DNA from 3 places in the Pararhodobacter zhoushanensis genome. Region 1 is predicted to be linked to each of the others. Evidence: riboswitches for the same ligand, from Rfam matches in the RefSeq annotation. Region 1 holds a riboswitch; each other region holds the start of a gene.
The links. Region 1 has a riboswitch for cobalamin ahead of OKW52_RS16910 (TonB-dependent receptor plug domain-containing protein). Riboswitches for the same ligand answer to the same signal wherever they lie in the genome.

Region 1 (6,681 bases):
CCCTCGGCCCCGGCGCGGACCTGCGCGGCATGGGTGGCGAGCAGCGCACGGTCCTGGCGGAAACGGGCGATGACCGCTTGGGCTTCGGCGTCGCGCCCCAGCGCGGCCCCCATCTGTGCCAGCGAGGCTTCGACGTCATCAAGGCTGTTCTCAGGCTCGAACCGGATCACAGGCACGCCGAGGCGCTGCAGCATCGCGACGGTTGCGACCGTCGAATACCGCCCGGCCAGCACGAGGTCCGGCTGCAGCAGGTAGACCTCTTCGGCCAGCCCATGATTGGCGGGCAGGGCGCGCGCGGCCTCTTGCAGCGGGGCAACGACACCGTCCTGCGCCAGATAGCTGACCGAAACCAGCTGCCCCGGCGCCGCCAGCATCAGGGCCAGCTGGTCGGTGCACAGGTTCATCGACACCACCCGGCGCGGCGCCTCCGGGGGCTGCGCCCCTGCCGGAACGGCAAGGGCCAACACCAGAGCCAACGCCTCAGAAACGCGCCTGAAGACCGACATAAGCGGCGCGCCCCCGTCCTGCGTAACCCCAGACATCCATCACCTCGGCGTCGAACAGGTTCGACACCCGTCCGACCAGCGTCATGCGCGTGCTCAGATCATACTGCGCGGCGACATCGACGGTGGTGTAGGCGGGCAGCTCGACCGTGGCATTTGCGCCCCAGAACTGCGTGTCCCAATTGCCGCGCACATGGCGCAGGTCGGCGCTCAGCCTGCCGCGCCCCTGCGCAAAGCCCCAGCTCGCCCCGAGGGCCAGCTCGTGCTGCGGGCGGCGGATCTCGACGCTGCCATCGGGGTTTTCGGCCTGAAGATAGGTGTAGGCCGCGCGCAGCGACAGCGTGTCCGACACCTGCGTGCGCGCGCTGATCTCGGCCCCGTGACGCAGGCTGTCGCCGGTCTGGTTGATGTAGCTGAAGCTGCCCGGTCCCGTCGAGACGGCGGTGATCTCATCGGTCAGAGCCTCGCGGAACACCGTCACATCCAGTGTGCCGGTGTCGCCCAAGGGCATCTCCAGCCCCAGATCGATCGAGCGGTTGCGTTCGGGCGCAAGGTTGGGGTTGCCGACATAGCCAAAGGCATTGGCGTAAAGCTCGAAATAGCTGGGGTTCACCACCCCGGTGCCCGCCGAGCCATGCAACCGCCAGCCGCCGCCGAAATCATAGGCCGCCGCAAGCGTCCAGGTTCTGGCATCCGCGAACACGCTGTTGTCGTCATGGCGTGCCCCGGCCTGCACCGACCAGCCGCCGATCTCGCCGCGATATTCCAGCGCGTAAGAGGTGCTGGTCCGGTCATAGAGCGGGTTCGAGCTGCTCGAATCGCGCTCCCATTCGACCATCGCGTTGAGCAGATGCGCCGAGGTCTCGACCGGCGCGCCATCCAGCCCGAAGCTCAGCCGGTAATGCGCGGCATCGCTGCGCGTATCCGTGGGGGCCGCGCCATTGTTGGCCTGACTGTTCTGCGTCGTGGCCAGCGACACCCGGTGCGTCAGCCGACCGCCGAGCGTGGTATAGGTCAATCCCAGACCCGCCGTCATCTCGTCGCGGTCGCTGTACTGGGTGGGATCATCGACGACATAGCCGTCGGCATCGGTCGCCGCCCAGTTGGTCGAGTCAAAGTCATAATGCTCGCGCGAGCGGCGCAAGGTGACATCCAGCACCAGCGTGTCGCTCAGCGTGTAATCGGCTGACAGGATCGCCGTCGAGCGGCGGATGCCGTCCCGTTCGCCGCCATCGCCGGAATTGTCGTAGCCCTGATCGTCGAGATGCGACAACGCCAGCGACACGCCGCCCCGCGTACCGCGCCAGCCAAAGAACCCGCTTGCCCGATGCGCCGCGCCGGTCTCGATCTGGATGTCACGGGTCAGGCCGGGTGTGGCGCGGCGGGTGACGATGTTGATCACCCCCGCCGAGGCATTCGAGCCATAGACCACCGATTGCGGGCCGCGCAGCACCTCGATGCGCTCGATCATCGCGGTTTCCAGACCGCTGAGGATGTATTCCCCGTCACCGCCCGCCGCCTCGATCCCGTCGATCAGGATCAGCGTGTGATTGGCCTCGCCGCCGCGGATACGCACTTGCGTGAAGCTGTCGCCCGAGCCGTTGACCGCCACCCCGGGCAGAGCGCGCAGGGCTTCTTGCACGGTGGTCAGGCCGCGCTCTTCGATCTCGTCGCCGGTGACGACGGTGACGGCGCGGCCAAGATTGGCCTGCTCGATGGGGGTCAGCCCGCCGCTGAGGATCAGCGTGCCAAGATCGTAATACTCTTGCGCCATGGCAGGCTGGGTGGACAGGCCAAGGGCCAACAGGGAAACGGAAGACAGAATTCGGCGCATGATACCCCCGAACGGATGCGCAGGCGCCAGCGAAGGGCGCCGTCAGGTCAACAATGTGCGGGGTTTACAAGACCGCCGCGGGTGAATGTCACCGCGACGGCATAGCCGTTGCCCTGGCGCCCTCCGCGCCCGGAACAGGGTGTGTACCGGCAGGTCTCCTGACTCACGGGTCAACGCTTGGTCGGGCCTTCCCGGAGCGACGCGCTCCAGTGGCATATCCGACCGCACTCACCGCTCACAGTTGCGGGGGCAGCCCCGGAATCGCCCCCTTGTCGGCGGCTTACCGGGTTCCCTTCTTGCGTCCCGCACACAGCTGCACGGGAACCGGAACACCTTTTGGGTAGCACCCGTCATGGCTGAGGGTCAAGGGCAGTTCGGGCCCTGCGACACTCTCGCTCGGGCCACCGGGCAGAGGCTTTTCTGTCTTCCCGAAAAAAGTTTACGCGCGCTGCATCCAAACAGGCCCCGGCGCGAGTCTTGGAAGTACAGCACCGTGGATCGTCCATGGTGCAGGCAACCCAAGGAGCCACCCGATGACCAAGCTGACCACTGCGCTGGCCGCAACCGCCCTCGCCACGACTGCCTCGATTGCCTCGGCCCAATCGGGCATGACCGCCGTTGCGCTGTCGGGCGACAACATGCTGCACATGATTGATGTCAGCACCGCCACCGTGACCGCCTCGATGCCGGTCGAGGGCGTCGACCGCCTGCTGGGCATCGACCTGCGCCCGGCCACCGGCCAGCTGATCGGCGTGACCGCTGATTTCGAGGTCGTCGAGATCGACCCGGCCACCGGCGCGGCCACGGTGATTTCCACCATGAACACCCCGCTGCCGATCGAAGACGGTGCCGCTGTCATCGTCGACTTCAACCCGATGGCCGACAAGCTGCGCTTCATGTCGGGCGTCACCAACCACCGCGTCGACGTCGATACCGGTGCTGTGACGGTTGACGGCAGCCTCGCCTATGTCGAGGCCGACATGCATGCCGGCGAAGCCCCGGCGATTGTGGCGGCTGCCTATATCAACTCGTATGGCCGCCCGGAATCGACGGCAATGTATGACATCGACGCCACCATCGTCGCGCTGATCCGTCAGGTTTCGCCCAACGACGGCACGCTGGCGGCGGTTGGTCTTCTGGGCATCGACGCGACCGACGCCTACGCGTTTGACATCGCCACCGACGCCGAAGGCACCAACACCGGCTGGCTGGTCGCGGGTTCGACGCTGTATACCGTGTCGCTGGAAACCGGCGCTGTGGGGGACAACTGGGCGCTGACCGGCGCTGACGGCGTGACCGTGCGCGACATCACCTTCATGACCGCGATGTAAGCGGTTCCCGGCCCGGAGGCGTGAGGATGACGGTGGCCCGCACCTGCGAGACCAGCCAGCATTTGACAGCCTCCGGGCCAATCACTTACCTTGCCCCTGCAGACGCCGATGTGCCCTGCCGCAAGGGGACGTTCGACACTGTGACAGACCATGCCAGCTTGCTTCAGGCCTGTGCCTCGGGCGACCGATCCGCGCTGAAAACCCTGCTCGATGCCGAAGGGGGGCGGATGCTGGGCGTTGCCCGCCGTATGCTGCGCAGACAGGATCTGGCCGAGGATGCGACGCAGGAAAGCTTTGTGCTGATCTGGCGGCGCGCGGGCCAGTACGATCCCGAGCGCGGTTCGGCAAAGGCCTGGATTTACACGATTTTGCGCAACCGCTGCCTGACCTTGCTGCGCAATGCGGGCCGCGAAGAGCTGCTGGACCCGGCCGCGCTTGAGACCGCCTCGGACAGCGCGACGCTGGAAACCGCCTATCACCGGCTGGATCTGACCAACGATCTGCGCCAATGCCTTGAAACACTTGAGCCCGATAAAAGAATGGCCATCCTGTCCTCGTATGTGCTGGGCTACAGCCACGGCGAAATCGCCGGACGGATGGGGGCACCGCTGGGCTCGGTCAAGGCCTGGGTCCGGCGCGGGTTGCTGAAACTGCGGGAGTGCCTGTCATGAGCGAGCGCCCTCTCGACGAACGCATCGACGAACTGGTTGTGGGACTGGCCGATGAGGCCGAGACGGCGGCACTTGAGGCGCTGTGCGCGCGCGATCCCGCCGTGGCGGCGCAGGTCGAGCGCGCCCGGCTGCGCTATGGTGCGCTCGATGACACCGCCGACACGCTGGAGATCCCGGCAACGCTGTGGACCCGTATCGACACGGCGCTGGATGCACCGGTCGAGGCTGCTGTTCGCGTGCGCGACAATGTGGTCGATCTGTCCGCCGTCCGCCTTCAGGCCACGCGCTGGCGGGCGACAGCCCTGAGCGGCGTGGCCGCCGCGCTGCTGCTGGCCGTGATGCTGGGCTGGGTGCTGATGGCCACGCCTCAGCCCTCGGTCATCGCCGTGCTGCTCGACGCGGCTGGCGCACCCGTGGCGCTGGTTGAGGGCAGTGTCGACAACACCACGCGGGTTACATTGCTGGAACGCGCGCAGGTGCCCGACGACCGGGTGATGCAGGTCTGGACCAAGCCTGACGATGACGGCCCGCCGGTCTCGCTGGGTCTTCTTGCCGAAGGCAACTCGCGCACGCTGTCGCTGCCCGGCTTCCCGCCGCCGCATGCCAACCAGCTTTACGAGATCACCTACGAGCCGCTGGGCGGCTCCCCGACCAACCTGCCGACGGGGCCGATCCACGGCGTCGGACAGGCGCAGGCGCCGGTGTACTGACAGCAGGGTTATGTGCTGCTGTCGGGGGGCAGGCTGAGTTCGATGTGAGGCCCAAGGAGCGCGGCGCGCGCTCTGATCCGGTTCGCGGTTGTGGCGTGTCTTGCGTTGCGGCGCAGCCTTGTGGCATGTGCACGGCGCACGGGAGAAGCCGATGAACCCTCACACACAGGCGGACCTGCCACGCTTCGACGCCGGGCTGCGCTTTGTCGCGCTGGATGTCGAGACGGCGTGCAGCGACCCGGCCAGCATTTGTCAGATCGGTATTGCCTGCGTCGGGTTGGATAACTCCATTCGCACCTGGACGACCTATGTGAACCCTCAGGTCGCCTTTTCGCCGTTCAATACTCAGCTGCACGGTATCGGGCCTGCGCATGTGCGGCATGCGCCGGGATTTGCCGAGACGGTGGCACTGCTTGAGCCCTTGCTAGCGGGCCAGCCGGTCATCCAGCACAGCAGTTTCGACCGCCGCGCGATCCATGGTGCCTGCGCCGCGATTGGTCGCGTGGTGCCGCCGTGGCAATGGGGCGACAGTGTGCGCATCGCGCGGATGGGCTGGCCCGAGTTCAAGGGGAATGGCGGGCACGGGCTGGCGCATCTCAAGCAGCGTCTGGGCCTCAGCTTTCGCCACCATGACGCGGGCGAGGATGCGCGGGCGGCGGCGGAAGTCGTGCTGCTGGCAGAAGAGCGCACAGGTCTGGGGTTCGACGCGCTGTTGGGCTGGGTGCGCACGGCGCGCTGAGCGCGGCTGTTCACCGCGCTGCGTGGTCCGCTTCGTCTCGGTGATCCGCCGCTCTGTCGGCACCCGTCTGCCGAGCGGCCCGCCAAAGCGCCGTACCGGGATTGCCCCCAGCGGTCAAATCCGCTTTCTTGCCGACACCAGACTGGCCCTTCGCCGGTCCGTCAGCAGGAGTTGTCATGCAGTATCGTCCTCTTGGGGCCTCGGGCCTATCCGTCGCGCCGGTGGTTCTGGGCGGCAACGTGTTCGGCTGGTCGGCGGATGAAAGCGCCAGTTTCGCCGTGCTCGACGCCGCGACCGACGCCGGGCTGAACGCCATCGACACGGCGGATGTCTATTCGCGCTGGGTGCCCGGCCATGCGGGCGGCGAGAGCGAGACGATGATCGGCCGCTGGCTCAAGGCGCGGCCCGGTGCGCGTGAAAAGATCGTGCTGATCACCAAGGTCGGCATGGATATGGGGACCGATCCGGCGGGCGAACCCGCCGTGGGTCTGTCAGCGCGCTGGATCGAACAGGCGGTCGAGGGCAGCCTGCGCCGTCTGGGCGTCGAGACCATCGACCACTATTTTTCGCACCGGCCCGATGACAGCACGCCCCATGAAGAGACGCTGGCGGCGTATGACCGGCTGATCAAGGCGGGCAAGATCCGCTCGATCGGGGCGTCGAATTTCTCGTCCGACCAGCTGGAGGCCGCGCTGAAGGTGGCCGACCGCGAAGGCCTGCCGCGCTACAGTTCGATCCAGCCCGAATACAACCTCTATGACCGCTCGAAACTGGAAGGGCGCTTGTTGACCCTGTGCCGGGCGCAGGGGCTGGGGGTGATCCCGTTCTATGGCTTGGCGTCGGGGTTCCTGTCGGGCCTCTATCGCACGCTGGCAGCGGCGGAAGGCAAGACG
Region 2 (6,681 bases), 2.6 Mb from region 1:
CGCGATGGCTTCCAGCGGCTCGGTATCGGCGGCGGTCAGATAGGCGCGGTAGAAGGTAAGGACGATCCGCGGGCGGGTGCCGAAGGACAGCGCGGCGGGGCAGTGCAGACCCTGCGCGGTCCAGCCGCCAACCTCGGGCAGCGCCCGGACGCCGCGCACGGGCGGCGCATAGAGACCACATGCCAGCGCGAATTGTTGCAGGGCCGCTTGCGCGGCCACCGCGCCGCCCTGATCGCACAGATGCTGCAACCGGCGCAGAGTGGACACCGGCAGCGTGCTGATCTCATCCAGACGCGGATCGGGGCGACCATCGGCGGGCAACACGGCCAGCGCGATGCCGTGGCGCGAGGCCAGCGCCTGCACCTGCTGCAACCCATAGGACCAATAGGGCACCCCACCGATCAGCCGGATCAGGATGCCTTTGGCCCCCTGCAAAGTGCTGTCGACATAGGTATCGACCGAGAGCGGATGCTTGAGCGCCGCCAGATTGGCCAGCCGCAGCGAGGGCAGGTTTCCACCCGCGCGCCGCCACCCCGCCGCGAAAGCGCCAAGGTCAGAGTCCGAGAACGACAGCACCACAAGATCACCGGGCGTCTGGCCCAGATCCTGCGGCGTGGCGCTTTCCTCCAGCCCGTGACTTTCGCGGAAGATGACGTGCATCGCGGTGTCAGACCCCCAGCGCGGCCTTGATGGCAGCGGCGTCGATGCGGTCATGTTCGGCGATGACCACCAGCTGCGTGACGCGCGGCTCACCGGCTTTCCACGGGCGGTCGAACTGGTGACGCACCCGCGCCCCCACCGCCTGCACCAGCGCGCGCATCGGCTTGCCAGCGACGGCAACGTAGCCTTTGACGCGCAGGATATCGAGATCGCGGGCCATCGCCTCGATCTTCACGGCCAGCGCGGGCAGATCGGCAATCTCGCCCATCTCGACCACAACCGTGTCGAAATCATCATGCTCGTGGTCGTCATGGCCATCGTGATGCGAGGGGCGGGCGGCCAGATCATCCTCGGCGGCGGCATTGAGGCCCAGAATGACGCGGGCATCGACGATGCCCTCGGTCACCTCGACCACCGGCAGCGGGCGCGGGGCCTCGGCGGCGATCACCGCGCGGGCTTTGGCGACGCCCTCGGGACCGGCCAGATCGGCCTTGGTCAGCAAGATGACATCGGCGCAGGAGATCTGATCCTCGAACACCTCGCTCAAGGGCGTTTCATGGTCGATGCTGTCGTCGGCGGCGCGCTGGGCCTCGACCGCGGCCAGATCGGGGGCGAAACGACCCGCGGCAACAGCCTCGGCATCGGCCAGCGCGATCACGCCATCGACGGTGATGCGCGAGCGGATCGCGGGCCAGTCGAAGGCCTTGAGCAGGGGCTTGGGCAGAGCCAGACCCGAGGTTTCGATCAGGATGTGATCGGGCGGCGGGGTCATGGCCAGCAAGGCCTCGACCGTGGGCACGAAATCATCGGCGACGGTGCAGCAGATGCAGCCATTCGACAGCTCGACGATGTTCTCCGCCGGACAATCGGGGATCGCGCAGGATTTCAGGATCTCGCCATCAACGCCCAAAGTGCCGAACTCATTGACCACCACGGCCAGACGCAGACCGCCCGCGTTGCGGATCAGATGCGAAATCAGCGTGGTCTTGCCTGACCCGAGAAAGCCGGTGATGACGGTGACGGGGGTTTTGTTCAGCGTGGACATTCAGGCCTCCAGAGGGGGAATTCGGGCAATGCAGTTCTTGCGGAAATGCTCGGGGCGTTCGCGCCAGGGCACCAGCCCATCGGCGCTGGCGTGGTATTTGGCGGCACCCTCGGCGACGGTGTCGGCCTGCTCGGGCGCGAGATTGCCGTAGATATAGGTCCACCGACCGGGCGCGCGCAGGGCGACGGTGCAGCCGCGCGAGCAGTTGGACAGACACTCGGTCTGGCGCAGGGTGATGCCCTCGGGCAACTGACCCGCCAGGGCATCGGCCAGTTGCTGGCCGGGGCGGGGCGCATCGGGGTTCATCCCCTCACGCTTGCAGGTCACGCAGACCAAAAGTTCGACCGTCTCGGCCATCATGCTCCTTTGCGGGGTATGCGGGGGCGGCAGGCCGAACCCGTCGCCAGAACACCCCGTCCGGCTGGTATCGTCACGGCTGGCAGGTCTCCCGGCTTGCGAAGTTCGGGGATCTGGCCCCCGGCGGCGGCCCGCCTTCCCGGCGCAAAGGCCAGTGGCATTGGGCAACCTCTTCGGTCACGGTCGCGGGGGCGGCTGCGCTTTGGGGTTGACCCCCGGACGCATTCCCTTTTCACCTGTCAGATGACAGGCACCAGCCCGCTGGACATGCGCTGCGGGGACAAACGAGTCAAGCAAGGAAGCGACCGGATGAACAGCGAGGGCGACGGCGAGGCCGATAAACACAAGGCGAAGATGCAAAAGATCAAGGCGGCGCGCGACCGGATGAATGAAGACCGGCAGGGCGAGAAGGGCCTGATCATCGTCCATACGGGACCGGGCAAGGGGAAATCTTCGTCCGGGTTCGGCATGATCCTGCGCTCTATCGCGCATGGGATGCCCTGCGCGGTGGTGCAGTTCATCAAGGGCGCCTGGGATACCGGTGAGCGGCGGCTGCTGACCGAGCATTTCGGCGGGTTGTGCCAGTTTTATGCGATGGGCGAGGGCTTCACCTGGGAAACGCAGGACAAGGCCCGAGACATCGCGGCGGCCCAGCGCGGGTGGGAGAAAGCGAAAGAGCTGATCCGCGACCCTTCGGTGCAGATGGTGCTGCTGGACGAGATCAACATCGCGCTGCGGTATGAGTATCTGGATCTGGCCGAGGTTGTGGCGTTTCTGCGCGATGAGAAGCCCTTCATGACCCATGTGGTGCTGACCGGGCGCAACGCGAAACCCGAGTTGATCGAGATCGCCGATCTGGTGACGGAAATGGCGGTGGTCAAACACCCGTTCCGCGCCGGGATCAAGGCGCAGGCGGGCGTTGAATTCTGAAGTTTTTCGCCCTGTGGGCGACCGGGCAAGGGGGCGTCGCCCCCTCTTGGCCTGACGGCCAATTCACCCCCCAGGATATTTAGGGCATAAAGTTGCAGGGTTAACGGATCGTTAAGGCCCAACTTTATGCGTCAAATATCCACGGGGGTTTCCAAAGGGGAGCGTGCTCCCCCTTTGGCGAGGGGGTTCGGGGGCGAGCAGCCCCCCGGTCGCCCGGCGTGTCACCAGGGTTCCGGCTGGTGAGAATAGCTGATGTAGAGCGGATGCTTGGGATGCCCCGCAAGGCTGAGGCCGAGGTGCCAGAGCGGCTTGCCGGTCCCGCGCAGCAGCGCCTCCACCTGCGCGCCGCGCGCCAGATGGGCGCCGTGGGTGCCCCAGGCGCAGACGACTGTATCCGCCCAGGCGGCGCTTTCGGCGATGGCTGCGTCATTGCCCGGGCCGACCGGATCGTCCTGCGCCCGCATCACCTTCGGGTCCGTCGCGCGGTAGGCGAAGATGTTGCACACCCGGAACGCACCAAAGCCCAGCGCGCGCGCGCGGCGCTCGCAGCGCTCGACGGTGGGGTCATTCTGCACCTCGGTCGCGGTGGAAGGGTTGAGCATCACAAAGAGCACACGCCGCCCCTCTGGCGCCCAAGTCCGGGTCAGGGTGTAGCGGAATTTCTCGCAGGGCGAGTAGACGGCGGTTGAGGGCGCATCGCCCTTGGTATGCGTGCGGGTGATCATGCGACGTTCATAGCGCAGCCCGGCGCCGGGCCGCCAGTCCCCGCTGAAAGGGGTTTCGGTTGCGCCGCCGCGCGGCTAAGTTCGCCGCCTGTTCCCCGATGAAAGGCCCGCCTCCGTGACCCTTCCCGCCGACTTGCGCATTCCCCGTCAGATCGCCACTGAGATTGGCGCCCGCCCCGAGCAGGTCTCGGCCGCCGTGGCGCTGCTGGATGAGGGCGCGACGGTGCCTTTCGTGGCGCGCTATCGCAAGGAGGCCACTGGCGGGCTGGACGACACGCAGCTGCGCAATCTGGCGGAACGGCTGTCCTATCTGCGCGAGATGGAGGCGCGGCGGGCGGTGATTTTTGAGTCGATCAGCACGCAGGGCAAGATGACCGACGCGCTGGCCAGGGCGATCACCGGGGCCGAAACGAAATCGGTGCTCGAAGACCTCTACCTGCCGTTCAAGCCCAAGCGCCGCACCAAGGCGATGATCGCGCGTGAGAACGGGCTGGAGCCTTTGGCCGAGGCGATTCTTGCCGACCGCGTCGCTGACCCTGAGGTCTTGGCGGCGGGGTATCTGTCCGAGGCTGTGGCCGATCCCAAGGCCGCACTTGAGGGCGCGCGCGAGATCATTGCCGAGGGGCTGGTCGAGGATGCCGCGCTGAAAGCCCAGTTGCGGGCCTACATGGCGCAGGCGGCGTTTCTGTCGTCCGAGGTCTTGCCGGGCAAGGAAAACGAGGGCGCGAAGTTCTCGGATTATTTCGCGCACTCCGAGCTGCTCTCAGGCGTGCCCAGCCACCGCGCGCTGGCGATGTTCCGGGGGCGCAATGAGGGGTTCCTCGCGCTCGATCTGAAGGTCGAGCCGGAAGCCACGCCCGGCGAGTCGCGGGCCGAGCAGATGGTGAAAACCGCGCTCAACATCGGCCGGGCGGGCAAGGGTGACGTCTGGCTGGACAAGCTGGCCGGCTGGGTCTGGCGCATCAAGCTGAAGCTGTCCCTGACCATCGACCTGATGACCGACCTGCGCGAAAAATCCGAAACCGAGGCAATCCGCGTCTTTGCGCGCAACCTCAAGGATTTGCTGCTGGCCGCTCCTGCCGGAGCCAAGGCCACGATGGGGCTGGATCCGGGCATCCGTACCGGGGTCAAGGTGGCCGTGGTCGACGCAACCGGCAAGGTACTGGACCATGCCACGGTCTATCCCTTCCAGCCGCGTCTGGATGTGCAGGGGACACTGGCCGTGCTGGGGGCGCTGATCCGCAAGCACAACGTCGGGCTGATCGCCATCGGCAACGGCACCGCCAGCCGCGAAACCGATGCGCTGGCGGCGGAACTGTTGACGAAACTGCCCAGCCCGCGCCCGGTCAAGGTGGTGGTGTCTGAGGCGGGGGCTTCGGTCTACTCCGCCTCTGAACTGGCGGCGCGCGAATTCCCCGATCTGGATGTGTCGATCCGTGGGGCCGTGTCGATTGCCCGCCGTTTGCAGGATCCGCTGGCCGAGTTGGTAAAGATCGAGCCCAAGGCGATCGGCGTCGGCCAGTATCAGCACGACGTGAACCAGTCGGCGCTGGGCAAGGCGCTGGATGGCGTGGTCGAAGATGCGGTGAACGCAGTCGGGGTTGAGCTGAACACGGCCTCGGCGCCGCTGCTGGCGCGCGTCTCAGGACTGGGGCCGGGGCTGGCCGAGGCTGTTGTGGCGCACCGGGACGCGAACGGGCCCTTTGCCAAGCGGCGCGATCTGCTCAAGGTGGCGCGGCTGGGGCCGAAGGCCTTCGAGCAGGCGGCGGGATTCCTGCGCATTCAGGGTGGGGCAGAGCCGCTCGATGCCTCGTCCGTGCACCCGGAAGCCTATGATTTGGCGCGCAGAATCGTCAAATCGGTGGGCAAGGATGTGGCCACGCTGATGAAAGACCCTGCGCCGCTGCGGCGGCTTGAGCCGCGCGATTTTACCGATGAGAAATTCGGCCTGCCGACGGTCAAGGACATCCTGTCCGAGCTGGAAAAGCCCGGCCGTGACCCGCGCCCTGAGTTCAAGACGGCCACCTTCGCCGAGGGTGTCAACGAGATCCGCGATCTGAAACCGGGGATGCGGCTGGAGGGCACGGTGACCAACGTCGCGGCCTTCGGTGCCTTCGTTGATGTGGGCGTGCATCAGGACGGGTTGGTGCATGTCAGCCAGCTGGCTGACCGCTTTGTCAAAGACCCGCATGAGGTGGTCAAGGCGGGCGGCGTCGTCAGCGTGCGGGTGGTCGAGGTCGACGTGGCGCGCAAGCGCATCGGCCTGACCATGCGCAAGGACAACGCGGGGGCCGAGGACCGCCCCGCGCGCGACCAGCGCGGTGACCAGCGGGGCAAGGGCGGCGGGAAGCCGATCCATGGCGGCAGTGCCAGCCCGCCCAAGCGCGCGGACTCAACCGGAGCGTTTGGGGCCGCGCTGCTGGACGCGATGAAGAAGCGCTGAGTCGGCGCGGGAGTCTGGGCTGAATCGGCCACAGGTGAAAATCGTTATAGATTCGTGACTTGCCCGAATCCCCGGCTTGGGTCTTGATCGGCCCATAGCTCGGGGGGCATGAATTTATGGCGCAGTCTGCGGCCCAGAAACGAGATCTGGGGCTGGTGGTGGTTCGATTGGGCCAGCCAACCCTACAACACTTTGCTGATCACCTTCATCTTCGGCCCATATGTGGTTGGGATCGTCGGTGACGGCTCTCGCGCGCAGGCCATCTGGGGCTATGGGATCGGCTTTGCCGGTATCCTGCTGGCCCTGCTGGCACCCCTGCTGGGGGCGATCGCGGACAAGAGCGGGCGCCGGATGGGGTTCATCTGGTTTTTCTCCATCCTCTATGTGATCGGGGCCTGGGGCGTGTGGTTTTCCGCGCCTGACAGCTTCAACATCTGGCAGGTGATGCTGTTCTTCTGCATCGGTCTGGTGGGCATGGAGTTCGCCACGATCTTCACCAACGCCATGCTGCCCGACCTCGC
Region 3 (6,681 bases), 2.6 Mb from region 1:
CGCGCGCCCGAGGTTTTGCGCGGGCAGCCTCTGCCGGAGGCGGTGTTCATCGGCGGCGGGCTGTCGCAGGCATTGCTGGAGGCGCTGTTCGCGCAACTGCCGGCGGGCACGCGGCTGGTGGCGCATGCGGTGACGCTGGAATCCGAGGTGTTGCTGGCGCAGGGACAGGCGGCGAAAGGCGGGTCGCTGCTGAGGGTCGAACTGGCCGAGGCGGCGGCACTGGGCACCCGCCGGGGCTGGAAATCGGCCTATCCCATCGTGCAGTGGAGCGTCACGCTGTGATCGTCGCGGGGTTCGGCTTCACCTCGAAAGCGACACTGGCCTCGCTGCAGGCCGCGCTTGCGGCGACGGGGCAACAGCCGCAGGCGCTGGCGACGCTGGCGGACAAGGCCCCCACTCTCAAAGCACTGGCCGACCGTCTGAACCTGCCGCTGATCCCCGTCTCTGGCCCGCTGCCCGAGACCGAAACCCACGCCCCCGCCAGCCTTGCCGCGCGCCAGACCGGCAGCGTCGCCGAGGCCTGCGCGCTTGCCGCCGCCGGGCCGGGGGCGTATCTGCTGACCGCCCGCGTGATCTCTGCCGACCGGCTGGCAACCTGCGCCATCGCGAAAGGACCAAACCCATGACCGTTCACTTCGTCGGCGCCGGACCGGGCGCGCCCGATCTGCTCACCCTGCGCGGCCGCGATATCATCGCGGCCAGTCCGGTGTGCCTGTATGCGGGCTCGCTGGTGCCTGAGGCGATCCTGAGCCACTGCCCGGCGGGCGCGCGGATCGTGAATACCGCGCCCTTGTCGCTGGATCAGATCATGGACGAGATCAGCGCGGCGCATGCCGAGGGGCTGGACGTGGTGCGCCTGCATTCCGGTGATCTGTCGGTCTGGTCGGCGATGGGCGAACAGCTCAGGCGGCTCAAGGCGCTGGGCATTCCGTTTACCGTGACGCCGGGGGTGCCGTCCTTCGCCGCCGCCGCGGCGGCACTGGGCACCGAACTGACCCTGCCCGGCATCGCGCAATCGCTGGTGCTGACCCGCACGCCGGGCCGCGCCAGCGCCATGCCCGAGGGCGAGACGCTGACCAACTTCGCCGCAACCGGCGCGACGCTGGCCATTCACCTCTCGATCCATAACCTTGCACAGACGGTGGCCGATCTGACGCCGGGCTATGGCGCGGACTGTCCGGTGGCGGTGGTCTGGCGGGCCAGCTGGCCGGAACAACGCATCCTGCGCGGGACGTTGGAAACCATCGAGGCGCTGGTGGCGGGGTCGATGGAACGTACGGCGTTGATCTTGGTGGGCCCGGCGCTGGCTGGGGAAGGCTTTGCGGAAAGCAGCCTTTATGCGAGCGAATACGACCGCCGTTTCCGCCCGCAAAGCGCCGATTCGGTCTATGCGGACAGCAAGGAATGAGCGTGCCGGGACTGATGATCTCGGCCCCCGCCTCGGGCACCGGCAAGACCACGGTCATGCTGGGCCTGCTGCGCGCGCTCACCGAGGACGGGCTGAGCGTGCAGCCGTTCAAATCCGGCCCTGACTACATCGATCCTGCGTTCCACCGCGCGGCTTGCGGGCGGGCGTCGTTCAATCTGGATACGTGGTCGATGGGGCCGGGGCTGTTCGACGCCATCGCGGCCGAGGCGGCGGGGGCGGATATCGTTGTCGCTGAAGGCTCGATGGGGCTTTACGACGGCGTGGCCTTTGCCGGGGCGACGGGGCACGGGTCCAGCGCCGAGACGGCGCGGCGGATGGGCTGGCCGGTGGTGCTGGTGATCGACGTGTCGGGGCAGGCGCAGAGCGCGGCGGCGACGGCGCTGGGATTTGCGAATTATGCGCCCGATCTGCCCTTTGCGGGGGTGATCCTGAACAGGGTTGCCTCGCCCCGGCACGAGCGGCTGGCGCGGCTGGGGATGGAAGCGGCAGGCATCACGGTGCTGGGCGTCTTGCCCCGGCGCGGCGATCTGAAACTGCCTGAGCGGCATCTGGGGCTGGTGCAGGCGGTGGAACACCCCGATTTGGACCGCGCGATTGCGGATTATGCCGCGTTCCTGCGCGAGAATGTCGATCTGGGCGCGATCCGGGCGGCGGCGGCAGGTGGGGCGGCAGGTGGGATGAAATCCCACCCTACGGGGTTGCGCCTTGCGCCGCCGGCGCAGCGGATCGCGCTGGCGCAGGATGCAGCGTTTTCCTTTGCCTATCCGCATCAGGTCGAGGGTTGGCGGCGCGCGGGGGCCGAGATCCTGCCGTTCTCGCCGCTGGCGGATGAGGCCCCCGACAGCAGCGCGGATCTGGTCTGGCTGCCGGGTGGCTATCCTGAGCTGCACGCCGGCGTGTTGGCTGGCGCTGAGCGGTTCCGCACTGCCCTGCGCGCGCATGCCGAAACCCGCCCCGTGCATGGCGAATGCGGGGGGTATATGGCGCTGGGTGAGGGGTTGGTGGACAAGGCGGGCACGCGGCACCGGATGGCCGGGCTGTTGGGGCTGGTCACCAGCTATGAGACGCGCAAGATGCATCTGGGTTATCGCCGCGCGGTGCTGACGGCGGATATGCCGGGGTTCGCGGCGGGGGCGGTTCTGCGGGGGCACGAGTTCCATTACTCGACGATTCTGGAGCAACCGGATGCGCCGCTTGCCGCCGTTACCGATGCCGAGGGCGCGGCGGTGCCGGAGACGGGATCGCGGCGCGGGCGGGTGACGGGGACCTTCTTTCACCTGATCGCGCAGGACGGGGTGTAAGAAAAAGATGCGTATTGTCAGCAAGATGAAAGGGCGGGGATGAGCGGGTTCGTGTCCTTTGTCGGGTCGGGGCCGGGCGATCCTGAGTTGTTGACCGTGAAGGCGGTGAACCGGATAAAAGCCGCCGAGGCGATCTTGTTTGATGACCTGTCTGCAGGGGCGATTCTGGAGCTGGCGAACCCGGCGGCCGAACTGGTCGCGGTGGGCAAGCGGGCGGGCCGCCCCTCGCCCAAGCAGGACCATGTCAGCCGATTGTTGGTCGATTACGCGCAAGGCGGCGCGCGGGTGGTGCGGCTGAAATCGGGCGATCCGGGGATTTTCGGGCGGCTTGAGGAAGAGATCACCGCGCTGCGGGCGGCGGGGATCGGGTTCGAGATCATTCCCGGCATCACCTCGGCCTCGGCGGCGGCGGCAGCGGCGGGCATCCCGCTGACCCGGCGGCTGGAGGCGCGGCGGGTGCAGTATGTGACCGGGCATGATGTGACCGGGGGGCTGCCCGAGGGGCTCAACCTTGCTGCGCTGGCCGATCCGCAGGCGACCACCGTGGTCTTCATGCCCAAGCGCACCTTCGCGAGGCTGGCCGGGATGCTTCTGGCGGCAGGCCTGCCCGGCGACACCCCTGCCCTGCTGGCGGAAAATGTCAGCCACCCCGACCAGCGCCTGACCCGCTCGACCGTGGCCGGGCTGGCGGCGGTGCTCGAGCAGGCCGACGCGCGTGCGCCGGGGTTGATCCTGTACGGGCCGCTGTCGGAATGAAGGTCACCCTGTGCCACACCTGCGCTTTGGGGCGCGGGGGCTTTGCGCCAAGGCTGGCACAGGCGCTGGACGCGGCAGGCGTCGCCGCCGAGGTGACCACGGTCGAGTGCCTCTCGGGCTGCACGCGCCCGTCCTCGGTGGCATTTCGCGCGCCCGGCAAGACGGCCTATCTGTTCGGCGATCTGACCGAGGCAGACCTCGATGACCTCACCCGCTTCGCCCAGCTCTACGCCCGGTCCCCCGACGGGCAGTTCGCCGATGCCCGCCCGCTGGGCGCTCTGCGCTTCAAGGCGCTGGCCCGCATCCCCGGATAGCGACACCAATCCCCCAAACGTCGCGAACGGCTGCCGCAGTGCCGCGATCCGCCTTGACCGCGAGGGCCTCTTCCGGCAATTGTGAACGCGTCAGGTGCCCCGCCTTGGGGCTGAAACGGGAACGGGGTGAAATGCCCCGGCCGCCCCCGCGACTGTCAGCGACGAGCTGGCTGCCATCATGCCACTGTTCCATCCGGGACGGGAAGGCGGCAGTCCGCAGCGACCCGCGAGCCAGGAGACCGGCCCGACACGCGAGAACTGGAAATCGCCGTCGGAGGGACGGCAAGGAGAGCAAACATGACCACGACGACCCAAACCAAGACCCAATCGCTGCTGGCCCCGATCCTTGGCATGGCGGTGATCGGTCTGACTGTGCTGCTGGCCGTGGGCCACGCGCAATCGGCGACCCTGCATGACGCGGCGCATGACATGCGTCACGCCACCGGCTTCCCCTGCCACTGAACAGCGCCGCCAACAATGTTTCAAAAAATGATGACCGGCGCGTTGATCGCCGGTATTGCGGCGGGGCTGCTTGCAGCCGTGCTGCATTTCGCGTTTGTCCAAAGCTATATCCTGCTGGGCGAACAATATGAAACCGGCGAGCTGGTGCATTTCCAGACGCCTGCCGATCACGCCACCGAGGATCATGCCGCCGCCGACCAGCATGATCACGGCAGCCACGAGCATGGCGATGAGCCGAGCGTGCTGCAGCGCAATGCGCTGACGGTGGGCTTCACGGTGCTGCTCTATGTCGCCTACGGCATGCTGCTGACCGCTGGTTTCGCCATCGCGTCGCAGTTCGGCCGCAAGATCACCGCGACCGAAGGGGCGCTCTGGGGTCTGGCCGGGTTTGTCGCGTTCCAGATGGCGCCGGGCATGGGGCTGGCCCCCGAGCTGCCGGGCAGCGCTGCTGCGGATCTGACCGCGCGCCAGATCTGGTGGTGGAGCACGGTTGTCGCCACCGGCGGCGGGCTGGCCTTGCTGGCTTACGGGCGCAGCATCCTGACCGTCGTGGCCGGGATCGTGTTGCTGGCCCTGCCGCATGTCATCGGCGCGCCGCTGCTGGATGCCTATTACGGCTATGCCCCGACCGAAGTCGGCGCGATCTTCTCGTCGCGCGTGCTGGGCGTTGGTCTGGCGGTCTGGGTTGTGCTGGGCTGGCTGGCCGGGCGGCAATGGGACCGTGGCGCGGCAGCATGATCGCGCTGGATCTGATCGGCATCGGCACCGGCAACCCTGATCACGTCACTTTGGCGGCGATCCGGGCGATGTCGCAAGCCGATCTGATCCTTCTGCCCCGCAAGGGCGATGAGAAAAGCGATCTGGCGGACCTGCGCCGCCAGATCTGCGCGACCCACCTGAGCGACCTGTCGCGCGTGGTCGAGTTCGACCTGCCGCTGCGCGACGCCAAGACCGCCTATCTCGATGCGGTCAACGACTGGCATGACGCCATCGCCGCCTGCTGGAAAGCCACGATCGACGCGCATCTGCCGGGTGGCGGGCGCGTGGCGCTGCTGGTCTGGGGCGATCCGTCCCTTTACGATTCCACCCTGCGCATCGCGGCCCGGCTGGGGATCACGCCGCGCGTGGTGCCGGGCGTGACCTCGCTCTCGGTGCTGACGGCGGCGCATGCCATCCCGCTCAACGACCTCGGCGCGCCGGTGGTGATCACCACCGGGCGACGGCTGCGCGACGCGGGCTGGCCGGCGGACGCGGATGCCGTGGCGGTGATGCTGGATGCGGGCGGGGCGTTCTCAACGCTGGACCCGCAGGGGGTGACGATCTGGTGGGGTGCCTATCTGGGCATGCCGCATGAGGCGCTGATCCACGGGCCGCTGGCCGAGGTCGCGCAGCAGATCCTCGACACCCGCGCCGCACTCAGGGCACAGCACGGGTGGATCATGGACATCTACCTGCTGCACCGCTGACCCCGCCTATCGCAAGATCCGCGCGGCCATGCCCGGCGAGACCCGGTTGACCACCCGCAGCAGTTTCGTGCGCTCGACCCAGATCTCGCGCTTGCCTGCCGCGATCCCCGCCAGAACCGCGCGCGCCGCCGCCTCGGGCGAGAGTTTTCGCAAGGGATCGCCAAGCGACAGCGTGGTGTCGACCAGCGTCATGATCGCCTCGCTCACTTGAATGCCGCGCCGCGCATCGTCCAACTGATAGCGCAGCGCCTTGGTGAAGGCGCGCAAACCGGCCTTGGTGGCGCAATAGGTCGCAGCCTCAGCTGTCGGCTGGATCGCCAGCCCCGAGGTGACGTTGCAGATCACCGCACCCGGCGGCAGATGCGGCAGCATCGCCACACACAGGCTGATGGGCGCGGTCAGATTGATCGCCACCTCGCGCCGGATCGCGGCGGCATGGGCGGGGTCGGTGGTGGTGTAGCGGGTGTGCTCCATCACGGCGGCGTTGTTGATCAGGACCGAGCAGTCGGGATGCGAACGCGCCACCCACGCGGCCACCGCTTCGGCCGCGCCCGGCTCGGCCAGATCGACAGCAAAGCTGTCAAACCCCGGCACCGGCTGGCGCGCCACTGCCAGCACCTGCGCACCGGCCTCGGCCAATTGCGCGGCCATCGCCCGCCCGATCCCGCGCGACGCGCCGGTCAGCAACACGACCTTTCCCGCGAAAACCATCACGCGGCCTCGGGGGCATAGCGGCGAAAACCGTCTTCAAGGGCGGGCACGATCGCGACCAGCTCGAAATAGGGCACGCTGAGCAGCGCCGAATCGCGCAGCCGGTCGATGGCGCGGGACCAGCCGGGCAGATCGGCGGTCTCGACCATCAAGACATCCGAGCACTGGGTGCCGAACGCCTCGGCATCGAAGAACCGCACCGGGCCAAGCCCGGCGAGGCCAGTTGCCGCCAGCACCTCGGC

Region 2: it holds a riboswitch for cobalamin, as region 1 does, so the genes downstream of both, OKW52_RS04095 (DUF1636 domain-containing protein) here and OKW52_RS16910 (TonB-dependent receptor plug domain-containing protein) in region 1, are expected to answer to the same signal.
Region 3: it holds a riboswitch for cobalamin, as region 1 does, so the genes downstream of both, OKW52_RS04025 (CbtB domain-containing protein) here and OKW52_RS16910 (TonB-dependent receptor plug domain-containing protein) in region 1, are expected to answer to the same signal.

The regions. Positions count from the first base shown of each region.
Region 1 is NZ_JAPDFL010000001.1:3,398,520-3,405,200, reverse strand. It holds gene OKW52_RS16915 (ABC transporter substrate-binding protein) at 1-404, opposite strand, end outside; gene OKW52_RS16910 (TonB-dependent receptor plug domain-containing protein) at 481-2,337, opposite strand; cobalamin riboswitch at 2,469-2,681, opposite strand; gene OKW52_RS16905 (DUF4394 domain-containing protein) at 2,871-3,668, shown strand; gene OKW52_RS16900 (sigma-70 family RNA polymerase sigma factor) at 3,896-4,339, shown strand; gene OKW52_RS16895 (anti-sigma factor) at 4,336-5,049, shown strand; gene OKW52_RS16890 (3'-5' exonuclease) at 5,201-5,788, shown strand; gene OKW52_RS16885 (aldo/keto reductase) at 5,965-6,681, shown strand, end outside.
Region 2 is NZ_JAPDFL010000001.1:815,699-822,379, forward strand. It holds gene cobN (cobaltochelatase subunit CobN) at 1-660, opposite strand, end outside; gene cobW (cobalamin biosynthesis protein CobW) at 668-1,705, opposite strand; gene OKW52_RS04095 (DUF1636 domain-containing protein) at 1,706-2,062, opposite strand; cobalamin riboswitch at 2,127-2,335, opposite strand; gene cobO (cob(I)yrinic acid a,c-diamide adenosyltransferase) at 2,372-2,992, shown strand; gene OKW52_RS04105 (DUF1643 domain-containing protein) at 3,214-3,717, opposite strand; gene OKW52_RS04110 (Tex family protein) at 3,833-6,160, shown strand; gene OKW52_RS04115 (MFS transporter) at 6,269-6,681, shown strand, end outside.
Region 3 is NZ_JAPDFL010000001.1:801,501-808,181, reverse strand. It holds gene cbiE (precorrin-6y C5,15-methyltransferase (decarboxylating) subunit CbiE) at 1-282, shown strand, start outside; gene OKW52_RS04050 (cobalamin biosynthesis protein) at 279-626, shown strand; gene cobM (precorrin-4 C(11)-methyltransferase) at 623-1,408, shown strand; gene OKW52_RS04040 (cobyrinate a,c-diamide synthase) at 1,405-2,730, shown strand; gene cobA (uroporphyrinogen-III C-methyltransferase) at 2,770-3,486, shown strand; gene OKW52_RS04030 (DUF1636 domain-containing protein) at 3,483-3,800, shown strand; cobalamin riboswitch at 3,876-4,062, shown strand; gene OKW52_RS04025 (CbtB domain-containing protein) at 4,098-4,262, shown strand; gene OKW52_RS04020 (CbtA family protein) at 4,278-5,000, shown strand; gene cobF (precorrin-6A synthase (deacetylating)) at 4,997-5,728, shown strand; gene OKW52_RS04010 (SDR family NAD(P)-dependent oxidoreductase) at 5,735-6,439, opposite strand; gene OKW52_RS04005 (darcynin family protein) at 6,439-6,681, opposite strand, start outside.